4 regions of the Pseudomonas viciae genome follow, and region 2 is predicted to be linked to each of the others. Evidence: predicted binding sites of a transcription regulator. Region 2 holds the regulator's gene; each other region holds the start of a gene.
The links. Region 2 encodes FliA, which starts transcription of late flagellar genes. Its sites were predicted from a motif close to CTAAAGTTTNNNNNNNNNNNGCCGNTAA; they were not measured.

Region 1 (4,631 bases), 1.2 Mb from region 2:
GCCAGCCAGCTCTTGCCGCTGGATTCCGGGCCGGTCAGAACCACCACCTTCATGCGCGCAGGGCCGGATCGGCGCGCCATTCCCGCCAGCCTTGGATCGCCAACAGGGTGAACAGGGCGTAGAGCGCGGCGGTGAGGTGCAGGTCCTTGTAGACGAACAGGCCAACGAAGATGACGTCCAGGGCGATCCACAGGGGCCAGCATTGCACGCGCTTCTGCGCCATCCACCACTGGGCCACGAGGCTGAAACCGGTGAGCGCCGCGTCGAGCCAGGGCTGGGCGGCGTCGGTCCAATGCGCCATGGCGGCGCCCAGCATCAAGCTGCCTGCGGCACCGATGGCCAACCCGAGCAGCACCGATGGCCCACCCAGGCGCGTCACCTGCCGGCCATCATGATGCTGCCCGGCGCGGGTCCATTGCCACCAGCCATAGAGTTGCAGCACGGCGTAGATCACCTGCAGCAACATGTCCGAGTACAACTTCACCTCGAAGAAAATCCAGCTGTACAGCAACACCATGACCAGGCCGATCGGCCAGCACCAGGGGTTCTGCTTGACGGTCAGCCAGACAGCAATCACGCCGAGGGCTGCGGCAAACAGTTCAAGCCCGGACATGGCGATTCCTTGGGGAAGAGGGAGAGGGCGGGGATTGTAAACGTTATGGCGTGGGCAGCTCCAATATCAATGCTGGCTGTGCCGACGCTATTGCGAGCAGGCTCGCTTCCACAAGGGATTTGCGGTGAGGACGAAACCTGGGCTCAGTACACCCCCCTCTGTGGGAGCGAGCTTGCTCGCGATAGCGGTGGCTCAGCTTGCATCAGTGCTGAATGTGCCGCCGTCATCGCGAGCAAGCTCGCTCCCACAAAGAGTCCATCAATCCTTAGACCCGGAACTGTGTGAGCAACCCGTTCAATTGTTCACTCAGTGCCTTGAGCCGCGTGCTCGCCAGGCTCGACTGTTCGGCCGCCACGGCCGTGCTGTGGGACAGTCCGGCCGCCTGGGTGACGTTCTGGTTGATGTCTTCCACGACATGGGCCTGCTGCAGGGTGGCACTGGCGATGGAGGCGTTCAGGCTGTTGAGGTTGCGCAGGGCCTGGCCGATAGCGTTAAGGCTGGCACCCGCCAGGCCGGCCTGTTCGATGGTCAGTTGGGAGGCGCGGCTGCTGTCGCTGATGACTTTTACCGCGGCCTCGGAATGGTTTTGCAGACGTTCGATCATCGCCTGGATTTCAGCGGTGGACTTTTGCGTACGCTGTGCCAGCAACCGTACTTCATCGGCCACCACCGCAAAACCACGGCCTTGCTCACCGGCGCGGGCGGCTTCGATGGCGGCGTTGAGGGCCAACAGGTTGGTCTGCTCGGCAATGGAACGGATCACTTCCAGCACGCTGCCAATCTGGGTGCTTTCGCTCGCCAGGGTGCGAATCACTTCCACCGCCTGGTCGATGGTCTGGGAGAGGCGGTCGATCTGCTGCAAGCTGCCATCGATATTGACCTGGCCTTGCTGGGCCTGGGATTCGGCGTCGCGCATCTCACTGGCGGCGTGCTCGGCGTTCTTCGCCACGTCCTGCACGCCATAGGTCACTTCGTTGATCGCGGTGGCCACCAGTTCCATTTGTTGCGACTGCTGCTGGCTGCGCTCCTGGGCCTGGGCGGCATCGTTGCCCAACTCGTTGGAGGATTGCCCCAGCGCGCTGGCCGAGGCTTGCAACTGGGTCACCACTTGCCGCAGCTTGGCGGTAAAGGCGTTGAAGTGCCGCGCCAGTTGCGTGACTTCGTCCTGGCCGTGGGTGTCGAGGGTGCGGGTCAAGTCGCTTTCGCCGCTGGCGATGTTGGCCATGGCGTTGACCGTTTCCTGCAGCGGTCGGACGATGCTGCGCACGATCAGGGTCAATAACAGCCCCATGAGCAACGTGATTGCCAGGCCGATCAACGAGGCTTTGATCAGTTGGGACTGGAACTCGGCTTCCACGTCATCCACGTACACGCCCGAACCGATGATCCAGCCCCAGGGCTCGAACAGCTTGACGTAGGAAGTCTTCGCCACCGGCGCCTCGGCACCCGGTTTCGGCCAGAGGTAGTTGATCATGCCGGCGCCCTTGGCCTTGGCGATGGCGACCATCTCGTTGAACAGCGCATAACCGTTCGGATCGCGGATCGCCGAGAGATTCTGGCCTTCAAGTTTCGGGTTGGTCGGGTGCATGACCATGACCGGTGTCAGGTCGTTGATCCAGAAATAGTCAGTTTCGTTGTAGCGCAGGCCGCGCACGGCGCTCAGGGCCTGCTTTTGCGCAGCGTCGCGGGTCAGGGTGCCGGCGGTTTCCAACCCATGGTAGTAGGTCAGCACGCCACTGGCGGTCTGCACCACATGCTGGGTCTTCTGCACCTTGGCCTGATAGAGGTCGGTGTGGATCTGTTTCAACATGAACGCGCCCAACGTGAATAACATCACGATGGCTACGACCAATATGAGCCACAAGCGTCGGCTGATCGACACACTGCGCAAGCTATTCATACGCTGTCACTCCGTTTTTATTCTTGTCATAACGACGGCCGGCACTTTAGCGCCCGCCAGGTACGCGTGATTGACCTGGGTCATAACGCGGCAGCGTTATCAGGGCTTGTCTGATAGGATTTCGGCCCCGCAGCGCAAAACCTGAGCCTGTCCTGATTTTTTCATTGGTTTTTTTGAGAAATCGCAGTCACCGTGCGCCTGCTGTTTGCACCTGCATATTGCTTAAAATTTTTATGAGACCTGCGCAAGCATAGTCTTTTGGGGGATGAATGGATTTGTGGACCGCCTTTTCGGCACTGATTCTTGGCGTGGTAGAAGGCTTGACGGAGTTCCTGCCGATTTCCAGTACGGGGCACCAGATCATTGTCGCCGACTTGCTCGAGTTCGGCGGCGAGCGCTCGATGGCGTTCAATATCATTATCCAGCTGGGCGCGATCCTCGCGGTGGTCTGGGAGTTTCGGCGCAAGATCTTCGACGTGGTATTCGGTTTGCCAACGCAACCCGGCGCCCGCCGGTTTACCGCCAATCTGCTGATCGCCTTCCTGCCCGCCGTGGTGCTGGGCGTGCTGTTTGCCGACCTGATCCACGAATACCTGTTCAATCCGATCACGGTGGCCGCTGCGCTGGTATTGGGTGGCTTGGTGATGCTCTGGGCCGAAAAGCGCCAGCACCAGGTGCACGCCGAAACGGTGGATGAGATCACGTGGAAGGACGCCCTGAAGGTCGGCCTGGCCCAGTGCATTGCGATGATTCCCGGCACCTCCCGTTCGGGGGCGACCATCATCGGTGGGCTGCTGTTCGGCCTGTCGCGCAAGACTGCGACCGAGTTCTCGTTCTTCCTGGCGATGCCGACCATGGTCGGTGCGGCTGTCTATTCGGGCTATAAATACCGCGAGCTGTTCGTTCCGGCGGATTTCCCGGTGTTTGCCATCGGTTTCGTCACCGCATTCATTTTCGCGATGATCGCGGTCAAGGGCCTGCTGCGCTTCATCGCCAGTCACAGTTACGCGGTGTTCGCCTGGTACCGGATCGCGTTCGGCCTGTTGATCCTGGCGACCTGGCAATTCGGCTGGGTGGACTGGACGGCTGCCCGGCCATGAACGATCCAGGCACCCGCAAACGCGTGGCGCGCAATACCGACGGCGCCGTGCAGAACCTGCGGCTCAAGTTGATAGTGTTTGTCCTGCTGTGTGCCTTGCCGTTGTTCGGGTCGCTGCTGCTCGGACTGCGGTCGGTGTCCTGGGTGCCGATGGTGGCCTATGGCGTCGTCAGCCTGCTGGCGTTTCTGCTGTACTGGAGCGACAAGCGCAAGGCTCGCATTGACGCCTGGCGCACCCCGGAGAACGTGCTGCATGCGGTGGAGCTGGCCGGTGGTTGGCCCGGGGCACTGCTGGCCCAGCAGGTGTTTCGCCACAAGACCCGAAAGGTGTCGTTTCAGGTGGTGTTCTGGTTCATCGTGCTGTTGCACCAAGTGTTCTGGATCGACCAGTTGTTCCTGGGGCGCCTGCTGACGTTGCTCTAGAGCAGCAACCCGACCTGGGTGCGCTTGGGCAATTTGCTGACCACCAATTGGTGAGAGCGTTGCAGCAGGCCTCGCAGTTCATCGGCACCCAGCGGGTAGGGCACCTGCATGATGATCCACTGGGCCCGCGCCAGGTAAGGCGCGGGATGAATGCCCGGGCGGTCGCAATGACCGAGGAACAGATCCTTGTCGACCTTGAACGCCAGCGAATCGCTGCGCAGGCCCTGGAGAGCGAACATCTTGTTCCCGGCGATGGAGAACACCCGCACGCCGCCCCATTTGTAGTCTTCGCGGGCACCGGGCAAGCCCAGGCAAAACCGTGCGACATCTTCTTCGCTCAAGCTCATATCTTTCGTTCTCCACAGCTCTCAAACGCTTCTACCAGATGGTCGATCCAGGCGCGCACCGCCGGCAGCACGCCGCGTCGATGGGGATAGACCGCCAGGAGCCAGCCATCCGGCAATGACCATTGCGGCAACAATTCCACCAGTGTGCCGTCGTGCAAATCCTGCTCGCAATACATACTCGGCAATAAGGTAAAACCCAGGCCATCGACGGCGCAGGCGCGGCGCACGACGAAGTCCTCGATGCCTAGC
Region 2 (4,631 bases):
TATCTCGTGTTGGCAACCACTAGCCAAAAGCAGGTTCTAACCGCCGCGTACCACAGCTACAAACGCTGCGGGCTGGCCGGCTGCATCCTGACTAAGCTGGACGAAACGGCAAGCCTGGGCGAGGTGCTGAGCCTGGCGATCGGTCATGAATTACCGGTGGCCTACCTGACCGACGGACCGCGGATCCCGGATGATTTGCATCTGCCGCGCCGTCATCAACTGGTCAGTCGTGCCGTGAGTGTGCAAATGCAGGAAGAACCCAGCGAAGAAGCCATGGCTGATATGTTCGCTGATATCTACCACAGCCCGACCAAGCAGGTCGGCTGAGGTAATCATGAATATTTTTTGTACCTACATCGATGGTCTGCCATGCATTGTTCCGAATGGGAACGCGCAGCCAGTAATGTGGCCTCCGTCTAAGTAAGACAAGGTAAAGAACGAACATGGGCAGCATGCATCCCGTACAGGTGATCGCGGTGACCGGCGGCAAAGGTGGCGTCGGGAAGACTAACGTGTCAGTGAACTTGTCCCTGGCTCTGGCAGAGCTTGGCCGACGGGTCATGCTGCTGGACGCCGACCTGGGCCTGGCGAACGTCGATGTGCTGCTGGGGCTCACGCCCAAACGCACGCTGGCGGACGTGATTGAAGGCCGCTGCGAACTGCGCGACGTGCTGCTGCAGGGGCCCGGCGGGATTCGTATCGTGCCGGCTGCCTCCGGCACCCAGAGCATGGTTCACCTGACCCCGGCCCAGCACGCGGGCCTGATCCAGGCCTTCAGCGACATCGGTGATAACCTCGATGTGCTGGTGATCGACACCGCTGCCGGTATCGGTGACTCGGTGGTCAGTTTCGTCCGCGCTGCCCAGGAAGTGCTCCTGGTGGTCTGCGACGAACCGACGTCCATCACCGACGCCTATGCCCTGATCAAGTTATTGAACCGTGACTACGGCATGAACCGCTTCCGTGTCCTGGCCAACATGGCCCAGAGCCCGCAGGAAGGTCGCAACCTGTTCGCCAAGTTGACAAAGGTCACGGATCGTTTCCTGGACGTCGCCCTACAATACGTCGGCGCTGTGCCCTACGACGAAAGCGTACGCAAGGCTGTCCAGAAGCAACGTGCGGTTTATGAAGCCTTTCCCCGTTCCAAATGTGCGCTGGCGTTCAAGGCTATCGCCCAGAAGGTTGATACCTGGCCACTGCCGGCCAACCCTCGCGGGCACCTGGAGTTTTTCGTCGAGCGTCTCGTGCAACAAACAGCAGGGCCCGTGCTATGACAGCCAGCGGTTACAACCATCTCTATAAAAAATCGGCACGGGACGCCCAATACGAACTGATCGAGCGTTACGCGCCACTGGTCAAGCGTATCGCCTACCACTTGCTGGCGCGGTTGCCGGCCAGTGTCCAGGTTGAGGACTTGATCCAGGCAGGCATGATCGGCCTGCTCGAAGTGTCGAACAAATACGACGCGAGCAAAGGCGCCAGTTTCGAAACGTATGCCGGTATTCGCATTCGTGGGGCGATGCTCGATGAGGTCCGCAAGGGCGATTGGGCACCGCGTTCGGTGCATCGCAACACCCGCATGGTCAGTGACGCGATCCGCGCTATTGAAGCTAAAACCGGGCGAGACGCTAAAGATCACGAGGTTGCGGCCGAACTCCAATTGAGTCTCGATGATTATTACGGGATTTTGAACGACACCTTGGGCAGCCGCCTGTTCAGTTTCGACGACCTGCTGCAGGACGGCGAACACGAAGGGCTGCACGAGGACGGCGCGAGTGCTCACATGGAGCCATCGCGTGACCTGGAAGATGAGCGTTTCCAGAGCGCGCTGGCGGATGCGATTGCCAATTTGCCGGAGCGTGAGCGACTGGTCTTGGCGCTGTACTACGACGAAGAGCTGAACCTCAAGGAAATCGGTGAGGTCCTGGGGGTCAGCGAATCGCGGGTCAGCCAGTTACACAGCCAGTGCGCGGCCCGTTTGCGGGGGCGTTTGGGGGAGTGGCGAGCGCGCTGACAGCTGTGTGGGAGCATTGCGAACGAGCTGGTCTGGCATGCGCTGCGCCAGTCTCCAACCGTGGTGCTCCAGGCCGTTGTCGAGTGTTGTGCCGGATTGATTGAAATGGCGCGTTCAGGTGCTGGGCGCGTTTAAGACTGCTTGGAGGTCGAATTGGACAAGAACATGAAAATCCTCATCGTTGATGACTTCTCAACGATGCGGCGGATCATAAAAAACCTGTTGCGTGACCTTGGGTTCACCAACACGGTCGAGGCTGACGATGGCACTACTGCCATTCCGGTCCTCAACAGCGGGAGCATCGACTTTCTGGTGACTGACTGGAACATGCCCGGCATGACCGGTATCGACTTGCTGCGCCATGTACGCGCCGACGAAAAACTCAAGCACCTTCCGGTGCTGATGGTGACTGCCGAAGCCAAGCGCGAGCAGATCATCGAAGCGGCCCAAGCCGGTGTGAACGGCTATGTGGTCAAACCCTTCACGGCCCAGGCGTTGAAAGAGAAGATCGAAAAAATCTTCGAACGCATCGGTTAACGGCGCCACGGGGGAGCTATGGACAACGAATCTTCAATGGGCGACTTCGAATCGACCCTGAAAAAACATGCCCGCGAACTGGTCGACAGCCTTGAAAAAGGCCGCTTTGGCGATGCGGTTCAAATGATCCATGAGCTCAACCAGACCCGTGACCGAGGTCTGTATCAGGAAGTGGGCAAGCTCACGCGTGAATTGCACAGCGCAATTGTCAATTTCCAGATCGACCCGCACATGCCGCAGGCCGAGGAAGTCTCGCAGATCACCGACGCTACCGAGCGTCTGGGTTATGTGGTCAAGCTGACCGAGGCCGCAGCCAACCGCACCATGGACTTGGTGGAGAGCGCAACGCCGCTGGTCAATGGCCTGAGCGAAGAAGCCCAGGCCTTGAGCACCGATTGGGGCCGGTTCATGCGTCGCGAAGTCGGCGCTGAAGAGTTTCGGGAACTGGCCCGCCGGGTCGACGGTTTCCTGACGCGCAGCGGCACCGAGACCCGCGCCGTGGCAAGCAACCTCAACGACATTCTGCTGGCTCAGGACTATCAGGACTTGACCGGCCAAGTGATCAAGCGCGTGACCCAATTGGTCACCGAAGTTGAAAGCAATCTGCTCAAACTGGTGTTGATGGCCAGCCAGGTCGACCGCTTTGCAGGCATCGAACACGACCGTGAAGCGATACTTGCTGAAAAAGATCCACAAAAACATCTCTCGCAGGGTGAAGGTCCGCAGATTCATGCCGATAAAAGAGAAGACGTTATGTCCGGTCAGGACGATGTGGACGATTTGCTGTCCAGCCTTGGATTCTGAGTTTTAGCCCTGTTTTAGGAGCAGCCATTAATGAGCTTCGGCGCCGATGAAGAGATCCTTCAGGATTTCCTGGTTGAGGCCGGCGAGATTCTAGAGCAACTGTCTGAACAGCTGGTCGAGCTGGAAAGCCGACCAGATGATGCGGACTTGCTCAATGCAATTTTTCGCGGTTTCCACACTGTAAAAGGAGGCGCCGGCTTCCTCCAGCTCAATGAGTTGGTGGAGTGCTGCCACATTGCCGAAAACGTGTTCGACATCCTGCGCAAGGGTGAACGCCGCGTTGATTCGGAACTGATGGACGTGGTGCTCGAAGCGCTGGATGCGGTCAACGGCATGTTCAGTGAAGTGCGCGAGCGCTCGCCGATCACCGCTGCCACCCCTGAGTTGCTCGCCGCGCTGGCACGCCTGGCCGAGCCACAATCGGCTGACGAAGCCGCGCCGGTTGTCGAGGCGGTCGCTGAAGAACCGGTCGCCGAGGAATCGGGCGACATCACCGATAACGAATTTGAACAATTGCTGGACTCGCTGAACGCCGTCAAGGCTGAAGCCGCAGCCCCGGCAGTTCCCGCCCCCCCTGCGGCACCAAGCAGCGAGTCGACTGCCGCTGCCAGCGATGAAATCACTGACGACGAGTTCGAATCGTTGCTCGACCAGCTTCATGGCAAAGGCCAGTTCGCGCCCGATGCGGTTGTGCCTGCGCCAGCCGCGGCCGCCCCGAAAGCGGCGGGCGACAGCTCCGATATCACCGACGACGAATTCGAAGCCTTGCTCGATCAGTTGCATGGCAAGGGCACGTTTGCCGTTGACGCGCTGGACTCGGCCATTGCTTCGGCACCGGCGCCAGCCAAGCCTGCCGCCGCCGCGGCGGGCAGTGACCTGATCAGTGATCACGAATTCGAATCGTTGCTCGACGAACTGCATGGCAAAGGCAAGTTCAGTGAAGTCGGGAAGGCCACGGCCGCCCCTGCTGCTGGGACTACCGCCACTGTAGCGCCGGCGGCCAAGGCTGCGCCAAAACCCGCTGCCAAGGCACCAGAACCGAAGGCCGAGACGCCCAAGCCTGCTGCGGCAGCTGCCCCGGCAGCCGCCCGTGCCCCGGCGGCTGCTCCAGCGGAAAAACCGGCGAGCGAAGCCGAGACCACCGTTCGGGTCGACACCGCACGCCTGGACGAGATCATGAACATGGTCGGCGAACTGGTGCTGGTGCGTAACCGTCTGGTGCGCCTGGGCCTCAACAGCCAGGACGAAGCCATGTCCAAGGCCGTGTCGAACCTCG
Region 3 (4,631 bases), 1.4 Mb from region 2:
GTTCAAGGTCGGCACAGGCGCGCAATGTCGCTTGCAGGTTTTCCACGCCTTCCTGGTTCAGGGTATTGATCTCGGTGATGTCGACGTTGATCGATTCCACCACGGCGGTCTGCTCTTCGGTGGCGGTGGCCACGGACTGGTTCATGCCGTCGATTTCGCCGATGCGCTGGGTCACGCTGCCCAGGCGTTCGCCGGCCTGGTTGGCGATGCCGACGCTGCTTTCGCTCTGGCGCTGGCTGTCGGTCATGGTCAGCACCGCTTCCCGGGCACCGACTTGCAGCTCTTCGATCATCTTCTGCACTTGCTGCGCCGAATCCTGGGTGCGGTGGGCGAGGTTGCGCACTTCATCGGCTACCACCGCGAAGCCGCGTCCGGCTTCACCGGCCCGGGCGGCCTCGATGGCGGCGTTCAGGGCGAGGAGGTTGGTCTGCTGGGAAATGCTGGTGATCACCTCCAGGATCTGACCGATGTTCACCGTGTTGCTGTTCAGGGTTTCGACGTTGCCGCACGAATCGCTGATCTTGGCCGACAGCTGCTGCATGGCGGCGATGGTTTTATCCACCACTTGCTGACCGTCTTCGGCCAGGCTGCGGGCATCGCTGGAGTGCTGGGAGGCAAGGGCGGCGTTCTGGGCGATTTCCTGGGCGGCGGCGCCGAGTTGGTTGATGGCCGCGGCCACGCTGCTGGTGCGCGACGCTTGCTGGTCGGAGTTGTACATCGACGAGTTGGACGCACTGACCACGCGCAGGGCAACTTCGTTGACCTGGCCGGTGGCCGAGGCCACTTCACGAATCGAGGTATGGATACGCTCGACAAAGCGGTTGAAGGAAGTGCCCAGGGCACCGAATTCGTCGTGGCCGTGAATGACCAGGCGCCGGGTCAGGTCGCCTTCGCCTTCGGCGATGTCATGCATGGCGCGACCCATGGTCAGCAGCGGTTGCATCAGCACGCGGATCAGCATGCCCAGCAGGGCAATGATGAACACCACGGCAATGGTCATGGCGATCAGTGCCGAGGTACGGAACTCGCTGAGCATCGCCAGGGCGGTGTCCTTGTCGAGCACCAGCGCCACGTACCAATCGGCGCCCGGCACGCCGTTGACGCGGGTGAAGGAGATGAATTGGGTCTTGCCGTCGAGATCGACTTCCTTCACGCCCGGGCTGATTTGCGGTGCGCCGTTGGGGTAGGCCTCGGCCAGGGTTTTGAGCACGCGCTTGCTGTCAGGGTGGATCAGGATCTTGCCGTCGGCGCTGACGATGAACGCATGGCCGTGGCCACCGAAGTTCAGCGAGTTGATGATGGCGCTGACGCTCGACAGGTCGATGTCCGCACCGGCCACGCCGATCATTTGGTTCTGGTGTTGTACCGGCGTGGCGACGGTGATCACCAGTTTGCCCGACGAGGCGGCAATGTAGGGTTCGGTCACGATGGCTTGCTGTGCGCTGTTGGCGGCCTTGTACCAGCCACGGGCACGCGGGTCGTAATCGGCGGCGCGATTGCCGGCTGGTACCGAGAACATCACGCCATCGGTGCCACCGAAATAGCTGAGCTGAAAGTTGCTGGTGTACACCGGCAGGCCCACGGCGCGTTTGAGGCTGTCGGCACTGCTACCGTCTACGGCGATCTGCTGGGCCAGCGATTGCAGCAGTTGGATACGGCCTTCGACCCACGTCTGAATGTTACGGCTGGTCAGGCTGCCGAGCTCCTGCATGGAGGTCTCGGTGCTGGCGTGCAGGCTCTGGCGCTGACGGTAGTCGTTGAACAGGATGAAACAGGCGAATGCAACGGCCACCACAAGAGCGGCAGCCAGGAGGATTTTGTGGCTGAATTTCATGTTTCTGGTCATTAAGAGCGCTACCGCACAGGAGCTGGTCAGGAAGGGGGGGCAATTTGCCATAACGCAGGGCTTTGCGCTGTTCTTTTTATCGGCCTGGAAGTGCCAGAGATCAGCGATCGGCGGGGTAATCCCGACGAAATGCACGACGCCGTCACAAACTGATTGATTTACCGACGAAAGACCGTCCTGGGGCCCAATAAATACTAGGGCTGTCGGGGAACCAGATAGGGGTTTTCTCTTCTAAGCTTCTGGTTGGCACCCAGCCACCCCCTTCCGTTCCAGGAGTTACACCATGTCGCTGCGATCTATTGCCTTGTTGTGTGTGTGCGTCGTGTTGACTGCATGCAGCAAGGTTAACCAGGAAAACTATTCGAAGCTGTCAGCCGGGATGCCCAAGGCAGAAGTCGAAACGTTACTGGGTAAACCGACCGATTGTTCGGGCGCGCTCGGCATGTCCAGTTGCACCTGGGGCGACCAGAAAAGCTTTATCAGCGTGCAGTACGCCGGTGACAAAGTGTTGATGTTTTCCGGCCAAGGCCTGAAGTAAACCGGGGCCAAGCGCCCGCGGGAGAAAAATAATGATGCGGTTAGTGTTAGTGCTTTTAGCTGGCCTGGTTTTGGCTGGCTGTGCCACTTCTGGCGAAGATCCGTTGGCACCCAAGACGGTCAGCAGCGTCAACCTCAAGCGTTACCAAGGGACCTGGTACGAGTTGGCCCGCCTGCCCATGTATTTCCAGCGCAACTGCGCGCAATCCGAAGCTCATTACACCCTCAAGCCTGACGGCGACGTGGGTGTCCTCAATCGCTGCCTGACTTCGGACTGGCAGTGGGAAGAGGCCCGCGGTACCGCTACGCCACAAGTACCGGGCAAGACCGACAAGCTCTGGGTCGAGTTCGACAACTGGTTTTCGCGGATCGTGCCGGGTGTGGCAAAAGGGCAATACTGGGTGCTGTACGTCAGCGACGACTACAAGACCGCCATTGTCGGCGACCCGAGCCGCCGCTACATGTGGTTGCTGTCCCGCACACCGACCGTCAATAGCGTCGTGCGCGAAGAACTGCTGAGCATGGCGCGTCAGCAGGGCTATGACACGACACGCTTGATCTGGCGAGCGTCGGATCGGCAGATGGCCAAGACTTCGGACTGACTGTCTGCAAATACTCAATGTGGGAGCGGGATTGCTCGCGAAGGCGGTGTATCAGCCGACATAATCGTTAGCTGAAAAACCGCCTTCGCGAGCAAGCCCGCTCCCACACTTTTTTATCTGCGTCAGCCTAAGAGCTCGCGCAAGACCTGGGTAAACGCTCGGGCGCTTTCTTCTTCCCCGGCATGGCGTCCATCGCGCACCACCCACCGTCCGCCGACCATCACGTCGCGCACCTGGCGATCCCCGCCGGCAAACAGCCAGCGATTGAGGATCCCGTCGCCCTGGGCCGTGGCCAGGTACGGATCGTTGCCATCGAGCACCAGCCAGTCGGCGCGCTTGCCGATCTCGAGGGCGCCGACCGGTTGCCCCAGAGCTTGGGCGCCACCCTCCAAAGCAGCATCAAACAAGGTGCGACCGACCATCGGCTGATCCGCCCGATACATGCGGTTGCGCCGTTGATCCCGCAGGCGCTGGCCGTACTCCAACCAGCGCAACTCTTCGACCACGCTCAACGACACATGACTGTCGGAGCCGATCCCCAGGCGCCCGCCCTGGGCGAGGAAATCCACGGCCGGGAAAATCCCGTCGCCCAGGTTGGCTTCGGTGGTCAGGCACAGGCCGGCGATTGCCCGGCTCTTGGCCATGAGGCTGACTTCCTGGGCGTTGGCGTGGGTGGCGTGGACCAGGCACCAGCGCTGATCCACTTCGGTGTTTTCGTACAGCCATTGCAGCGGACGAGCGCCGCTCCAGCTCAGGCAGTCGTCGACTTCCTTCTGCTGCTCGGCAATGTGGATGTGCACCGGGCAGTGACGGTCGCTCGCGGCCAGCACTTCCTGGATCTGGCCAGGTGTCACGGCGCGCAGCGAGTGAAAACACAAACCCAGTGCCTGAGCCGGTTGTTTGGCCAGGATCGGCTGCAGGCGCGCTTGAAGTTTCAGGTAGTTTTCGCTGCTGTTGATGAAGCGACGCTGCCCGTCATTGGGCGCCTGGCCGCCAAAACCGGAATGACTGTAGAGCACCGGCAGCAGCGTCAGGCCGATGCCGGCGGCGCTGGCGGCGTGGCTGATGCGCAAGGCCAGTTCCGCCGGGTCGGCATAAGGCGCGCCGTCGATGTCATGGTGCACATAGTGGAATTCGGCAACCGAGGTGTAACCGGTCTTGAGCATTTCAATGTAGAGCTGTCGGGCGATGATGCCGAGTTGATCGGGGCTGATTTTTCCGACGAGGCGATACATCAAGTCGCGCCAGGTCCAGAAACTGTCGTTGGGATTTCCCGCCACTTCCGCCAACCCGGCCATGGCCCGTTGGAAGGCGTGGGAGTGCAGGTTCGGCATGCCCGGCAGCAGCGGACCGCCCAGCCGTTCGGCGCCGTCTGCGTGAGCGTCGGCCTGGAGATGGGTCAGGACGCCCTCGGCGTTGACCTCAAGACGTACATCATTGGCCCATCCACTAGGCAGCAGCGCGCGTTCGGCAAAGAAGGCGGACATGGTTCAACCTCATCGTGCGTAATTTGTATATACATATACAGACGTTTGCCTGGCCGGTAAACTCCGGCAAGCTAGCACCTTCATTTGCAGAACAAGGAACCGCCGTGCCGACTCCGCCTGCCAAACCGCCGCTGGCCGCAAACATGGGTGACAGTCCGG
Region 4 (4,631 bases), 3.3 Mb from region 2:
GCAGTCGTTGAGCACGGTGTTGGGCTCCGGGCTGATCGTCGGCTCGTTCTATGGCCTGGCACCGCTGTACGCCTCTCAGCAGGGCCTGTCGACCGAGCAGGTCGGTCTGTTCATGGGTAGCTGCATCTTCGCCGGACTGTTGGTGCAGTGGCCGCTGGGCTGGCTGTCCGACCGCTATGATCGGGCGTTGCTGATTCGGTGTTTTGCGCTGGTCCTGGTGGTGTGCGCGTTACCGCTGGCGATCCTGCCGAAAGTACCGCTGGAGGTGCTGTTCGTCGCGGGATTCTTCTGTTCGCTGGTGCAGTTCTGCCTGTATCCGCTGGCGGTGGCGTTTTCCAACGACCATGTCGAAGGGGATCGTCGGGTGTCGCTCACGGCAATGCTGTTGGTGACCTACGGCGTCGGTGCCAGTATCGGGCCGCTGGTGGCCGGGGTGCTGATGAAGATGTTTGGCAGTCAGATGCTATATGCGTTCTTCGCGTTCTTCGCGTTGGTGCTGGTGTGGCGGATCCGGCCGAAAGCGGTGACCAACCTGCATCAGGTCGATGACGCACCGCTGCATCACGTGGCAATGCCCGACAGCATGTCGAGTTCACCCCTGGTGGCGTGCCTCGATCCGCGAGTGGATGAGCAGGTGGTGCAGGAGCAGATGCAGGCGCCGGCCAATCCGGACGTTGAGTCAGAACCGGCTGCAGAGCCGGTCGCTGAAACCGAAGCGGCGCCTGACGAGCCAGAGACCCCCAGTTTTACTCAAGCCAGGCCTTGAACCAGGCATAAAAAACGGGCAGTTACCGCAAGGGACTGCCCGTTTTTCGTGGCGCGAAGCAGATCAGAGGTCGTCTTTATCGAAACGCCGGGCTTCGCGCTGCAGCTGATAGACGAAACGCTCGACCTGCCGTTGCACCAGGCCAGTGATATTGTGGAAGCGCACACCCGCGAAGGTGGTGTTGATCCGCTCTTCGAAATGCAGGTAACGCAGTTCAACCGGTGCAGTCATGTTGCCAAAGGGCAGGGCTGCGATGAAACGTTCGTAAACCTGGCCCAATTGCAGGCGCGCGGTAATGTCGCCTTCGAAGCGCAGCTTGCAACCGGTTGCCGAGATATCCAGCAGCTTGCCGTTGACGGAGGACTTGAGCTTTTCGCCACCCAGTTCGACGTCCACCAGTTGCGCCAGTTTCAGGGCGGCGCGGAAGGCGTTGCGGCGTTGGTGGTAGACCACTTCGTCGGGCAAGGCGCCGCGATAGCAGCGACCGTCGCTGGATTCGGTGATGGTCAAGGGGCCTTTGCCTTCCCATGCGATGCGCACGCCGTCATGGAAACCCTCGACACGAAACGGTTCGCCTGCCAGCAGGAAGCGTTCACCGTCCCGGGGAATCATTTCATCCAGGGCGATGGAGTTGCTCTCGCGATCGATGTCCACCAGGTAGCTCTGGAAGCGCTGGGTACGTTCGTGGAAGGTAATGATCAACGGGTCATGGCTATCTTGCAGCATCCGCAGGTTGCCGGCGATTTCCAGGGGCGTGCTGAGCACCTTGGGTGGCTGCGGAGCATCATCCGCGTTTGAGTCATTGAACACGGTGGGTCAATCTCCAGGCAAAATACGACTACAAAAAGCCAGCATTTTGCCAGCATGTATCGCGCGTTGATAGAGCGCAGGCATTGTTCGTTTCATGCCTGGCTGAGCGGGCGGTGCTTGACCATCTTGGCGGTCGAGCCGCGAGCGTCATACAGGGTCGGCACTTCGCCGCCATTGAGGATGCGCAACTGGTTGGCAGTGGCGGCCTGCTGGACCTGGATCGACTGGCCATTGCGAACGTTGGCGGCCTGGCACTGGGCGAGCAGCTCATTGAGCACTGCGCTTTGGGACAGCAACTGATCGCCGATCGATGATTGGCTGGCCAGTTGTTCAAGGCCTTCGTGGTTGGCGGGCAGGTTGAGGCTGGCGAGGGTCTCGCTGCGCTTGCGGCCATGCTGATCGAGCAAGATGATCAATGCCTGTTTCTGCGCCAGGATATTTTCCAGCAAGGGCATATCGCGACCATGCAGTGCCAGGGATTCGGCCTGCAATAACTCCAGCAATTGTTGTGCTGGAATAAAGTCGTCGGTGATCAGTTGCAACAAATTAGTGTCGTGCATGGCTGGCCTTGGGTCTTAAGCGTCCAAAAGCCTGGCGCTGGCGGCAGCCTAGCGCTGGGCTTCGAAGTTGAGCAGTTTGCTGGCTACGCGGCTGCTGTCGACTTTATAGCTGCCATCGGCGATTGCTGCTTTCAACTCGGCCACGCGGGCGTTGTCGACGACAGGTTGATCGCGCAGCTTGTCAGTGACCTTCTGCAACTGCTGAGCCTCATTGCTGAGGTGTACCGACTCTCCGTTGCTGACTTGTTCGGCCGGGGTAGGCAGCGGTGCGGATTTGTCGGTTTCGACAGTTTCCTTGCTCACGCTGGTACGCGTAGTGCCTGTCAACGGTGAAGAGCTGTTTAAACGATTGAAATCGATGACCATGGTAAAAAACCTCTGGGTATTTGGACGCTTGCCATGTTTTCGGCCATCCCCAAAAAAACTTTAGGCTCATTTATTCAATGAACGTGCGCACGTCTGCGCTTGCCTTTGCGTAAGGCACAGTCTAGGGAACACCGGGATCAAGCGCCAGCTTTCTACCCGTCTCTACCTTATCGCTACATAGCCACTTCCACCTGGCCTGGGGCCATCACCTGCGCCTTGATTACCCGTTGGGAGTTGAGGTTCTTTACCCGGATCTGTTCACGCATACCGCCGTTGGACAGGGCTTCGCCCGGCATCCGCACGGCCAAGGTTCCGCTGCGGGCGGTGATGACTACCTGGTCGCCTTTGCGGATCACTTCGGCCTGCTCCAGGTGCACCAGGGTAACGACCTGGTCGGCGACCATTGGTCGGACAAGTTTCTGGCCGATCGCCTGGTCGACGGAGGTCAGGAAACCCTGGGTGATCTGGCTGATATCCCGTTCGCGCAACACCACGTCCTGAGGCTCGACAATCCCGGCTCGCTTGAGCGGACGGGTGGTGGTGACAATTTCGCGGAACAGGCGCACTTGAGCGGGCACGAACACCGTCCAGGGCGCAGCGCTGTCACAACGCACTTTCACGGTGACGCGGCCCATGGGCCGGGCCGGGCTCTCCAGCGAAGCAGTCAATTCCTTGTCGCACATCGGCATGCGCAACCGTGGGTCGAGTTGGTTGACTTCGATTTCGTAGCGGCCTTCGGTTTGACTGGTAGCCAGGTAGTCTTCTACGGTGAATTCAAGAAAGCCCTGAGTGACGCCGATAAGTAGATCAGGCAAGGTAACCGGAACAGCAGCGAGGGCAGGGCCGCCCGAAGTGAACAGGCAGACAGCCAACAGTGCACCGAGCCAATGGCGGCAGTGAGTGATCAGGCGTCGAGAAAATGTCGTTTGTGCGTTCATGCCGGTTGAATAGCAAGCCCCGTGCCGTTTAGTGATGAATGCGCGTCGGACACATTAGCGTTAGGTAGGAGTCAGGGCATGGCGGGAGTAATGGACTCGGTAAACCAGCGTACACAGCTGGTCGGTCAGAATCGCCTGGAGCTGTTGCTGTTCCGTCTCGACGGCCAGCAATTGTATGGAATCAACGTATTCAAGGTCCGCGAGGTGCTGCAATGTCCTAAGCTGACCCTGATGCCCAAGTCCAGTCCCGTCGTGTGCGGTGTGGCGAATATCCGGGGAGCGACCATCCCGATTCTCGATCTGGCCATGGCGACCGGTTCCGGTCGGCTGCTGGATCAGAGCAATCCGTTCGTGATCATCACCGAGTACAACACCAAGACCCAGGGTTTCCTGGTTCGCTCGGTGGAGCGCATCGTCAACATGAACTGGGAAGAGATTCATCCACCACCCAAGGGCACGGGCCGCGATCACTACCTGACGGCGGTGACCCGGGTCGATAACCAGTTGGTGGAAATCATCGACGTGGAGAAGATCCTCGCCGAGGTGGCGCCGACCACCGAGACGATCTCCTTGGGTGTGGTGGATGCCGAAACCCAGCACAAGGCGATATCGCTGCGGGTACTGACTGTCGATGATTCTTCGGTAGCACGTAAGCAGGTCACCCGTTGTCTACAAACGATCGGCGTTGAAGTGGTAGCGTTGAATGACGGGCGGCAGGCGCTGGATTACCTGCGCCAACTGGTCGATGAGGGCAAGAAGCCCGAAGAAGAGTTCCTGATGATGATCTCCGACATCGAAATGCCGGAAATGGACGGGTACACCCTGACGTCGGAAATTCGCAACGACCCGCGTATGCAAAAGCTGCATATCATTTTGCATACTTCGTTGTCGGGGGTTTTCAACCAGGCGATGGTCAAGAAGGTCGGTGCCGATGACTTCCTGGCCAAGTTCCGGCCCGATGACCTGGCCTCCCGAGTCGTCGACCGGATCAAAGCAGCAGAATAAAGGTCGGGCGCGTTGTGCGCCCGGCAAGCCAACACAATGAAAGAGGCGGTATCTTGTCTACGGGTAATTTGGATTTCGAACAGTTCCGGGTCTTCCTGGAAAAAGCCTGTGGCATTTTGCTTGGTGAGAACAAGCAATACCTGGTGTCGAGCCGTCTCAACAAGTTGATGGAGCAACAGGGCCTTA

Region 1: a site for FliA is predicted at 2,632-2,659, ahead of EPZ47_RS13530 (methyl-accepting chemotaxis protein). Genes of this name have one in related genera too.
Region 3: a site for FliA is predicted at 1,923-1,950, ahead of EPZ47_RS01740 (methyl-accepting chemotaxis protein). Genes of this name have one in related genera too.
Region 4: a site for FliA is predicted at 2,539-2,566, ahead of flgM (flagellar biosynthesis anti-sigma factor FlgM). Genes of this name have one in related genera too.

The regions. Positions count from the first base shown of each region.
Region 1 is NZ_CP035088.1:2,962,990-2,967,620, forward strand. It holds gene EPZ47_RS13515 (AAA family ATPase) at 1-53, opposite strand, end outside; gene pnuC (nicotinamide riboside transporter PnuC) at 50-613, opposite strand; gene EPZ47_RS13530 (methyl-accepting chemotaxis protein) at 879-2,513, opposite strand; gene EPZ47_RS13535 (undecaprenyl-diphosphate phosphatase) at 2,783-3,613, shown strand; gene EPZ47_RS13540 (DUF1294 domain-containing protein) at 3,610-4,035, shown strand; gene EPZ47_RS13545 (MmcQ/YjbR family DNA-binding protein) at 4,032-4,382, opposite strand; gene EPZ47_RS13550 (LysR substrate-binding domain-containing protein) at 4,379-4,631, opposite strand, start outside.
Region 2 is NZ_CP035088.1:1,766,861-1,771,491, forward strand. It holds gene flhF (flagellar biosynthesis GTPase FlhF) at 1-327, shown strand, start outside; gene fleN (flagellar synthesis regulator FleN) at 444-1,274, shown strand; gene fliA (RNA polymerase sigma factor FliA) at 1,271-2,014, shown strand; gene EPZ47_RS08115 (chemotaxis response regulator CheY) at 2,180-2,551, shown strand; gene EPZ47_RS08120 (protein phosphatase CheZ) at 2,570-3,355, shown strand; gene EPZ47_RS08125 (chemotaxis protein CheA) at 3,386-4,631, shown strand, end outside.
Region 3 is NZ_CP035088.1:385,659-390,289, forward strand. It holds gene EPZ47_RS01740 (methyl-accepting chemotaxis protein) at 1-1,846, opposite strand, end outside; gene EPZ47_RS01745 (outer membrane protein assembly factor BamE) at 2,130-2,384, shown strand; gene EPZ47_RS01750 (lipocalin family protein) at 2,416-2,985, shown strand; gene EPZ47_RS01755 (formimidoylglutamate deiminase) at 3,108-4,472, opposite strand; gene hutC (histidine utilization repressor) at 4,616-4,631, shown strand, end outside.
Region 4 is NZ_CP035088.1:5,158,435-5,163,065, reverse strand. It holds gene EPZ47_RS22760 (MFS transporter) at 1-766, shown strand, start outside; gene EPZ47_RS22755 (flagellar brake protein) at 830-1,576, opposite strand; gene EPZ47_RS22750 (flagella synthesis protein FlgN) at 1,669-2,136, opposite strand; gene flgM (flagellar biosynthesis anti-sigma factor FlgM) at 2,185-2,502, opposite strand; gene flgA (flagellar basal body P-ring formation chaperone FlgA) at 2,676-3,440, opposite strand; gene EPZ47_RS22735 (chemotaxis protein CheV) at 3,519-4,445, shown strand; gene cheR (protein-glutamate O-methyltransferase CheR) at 4,499-4,631, shown strand, end outside.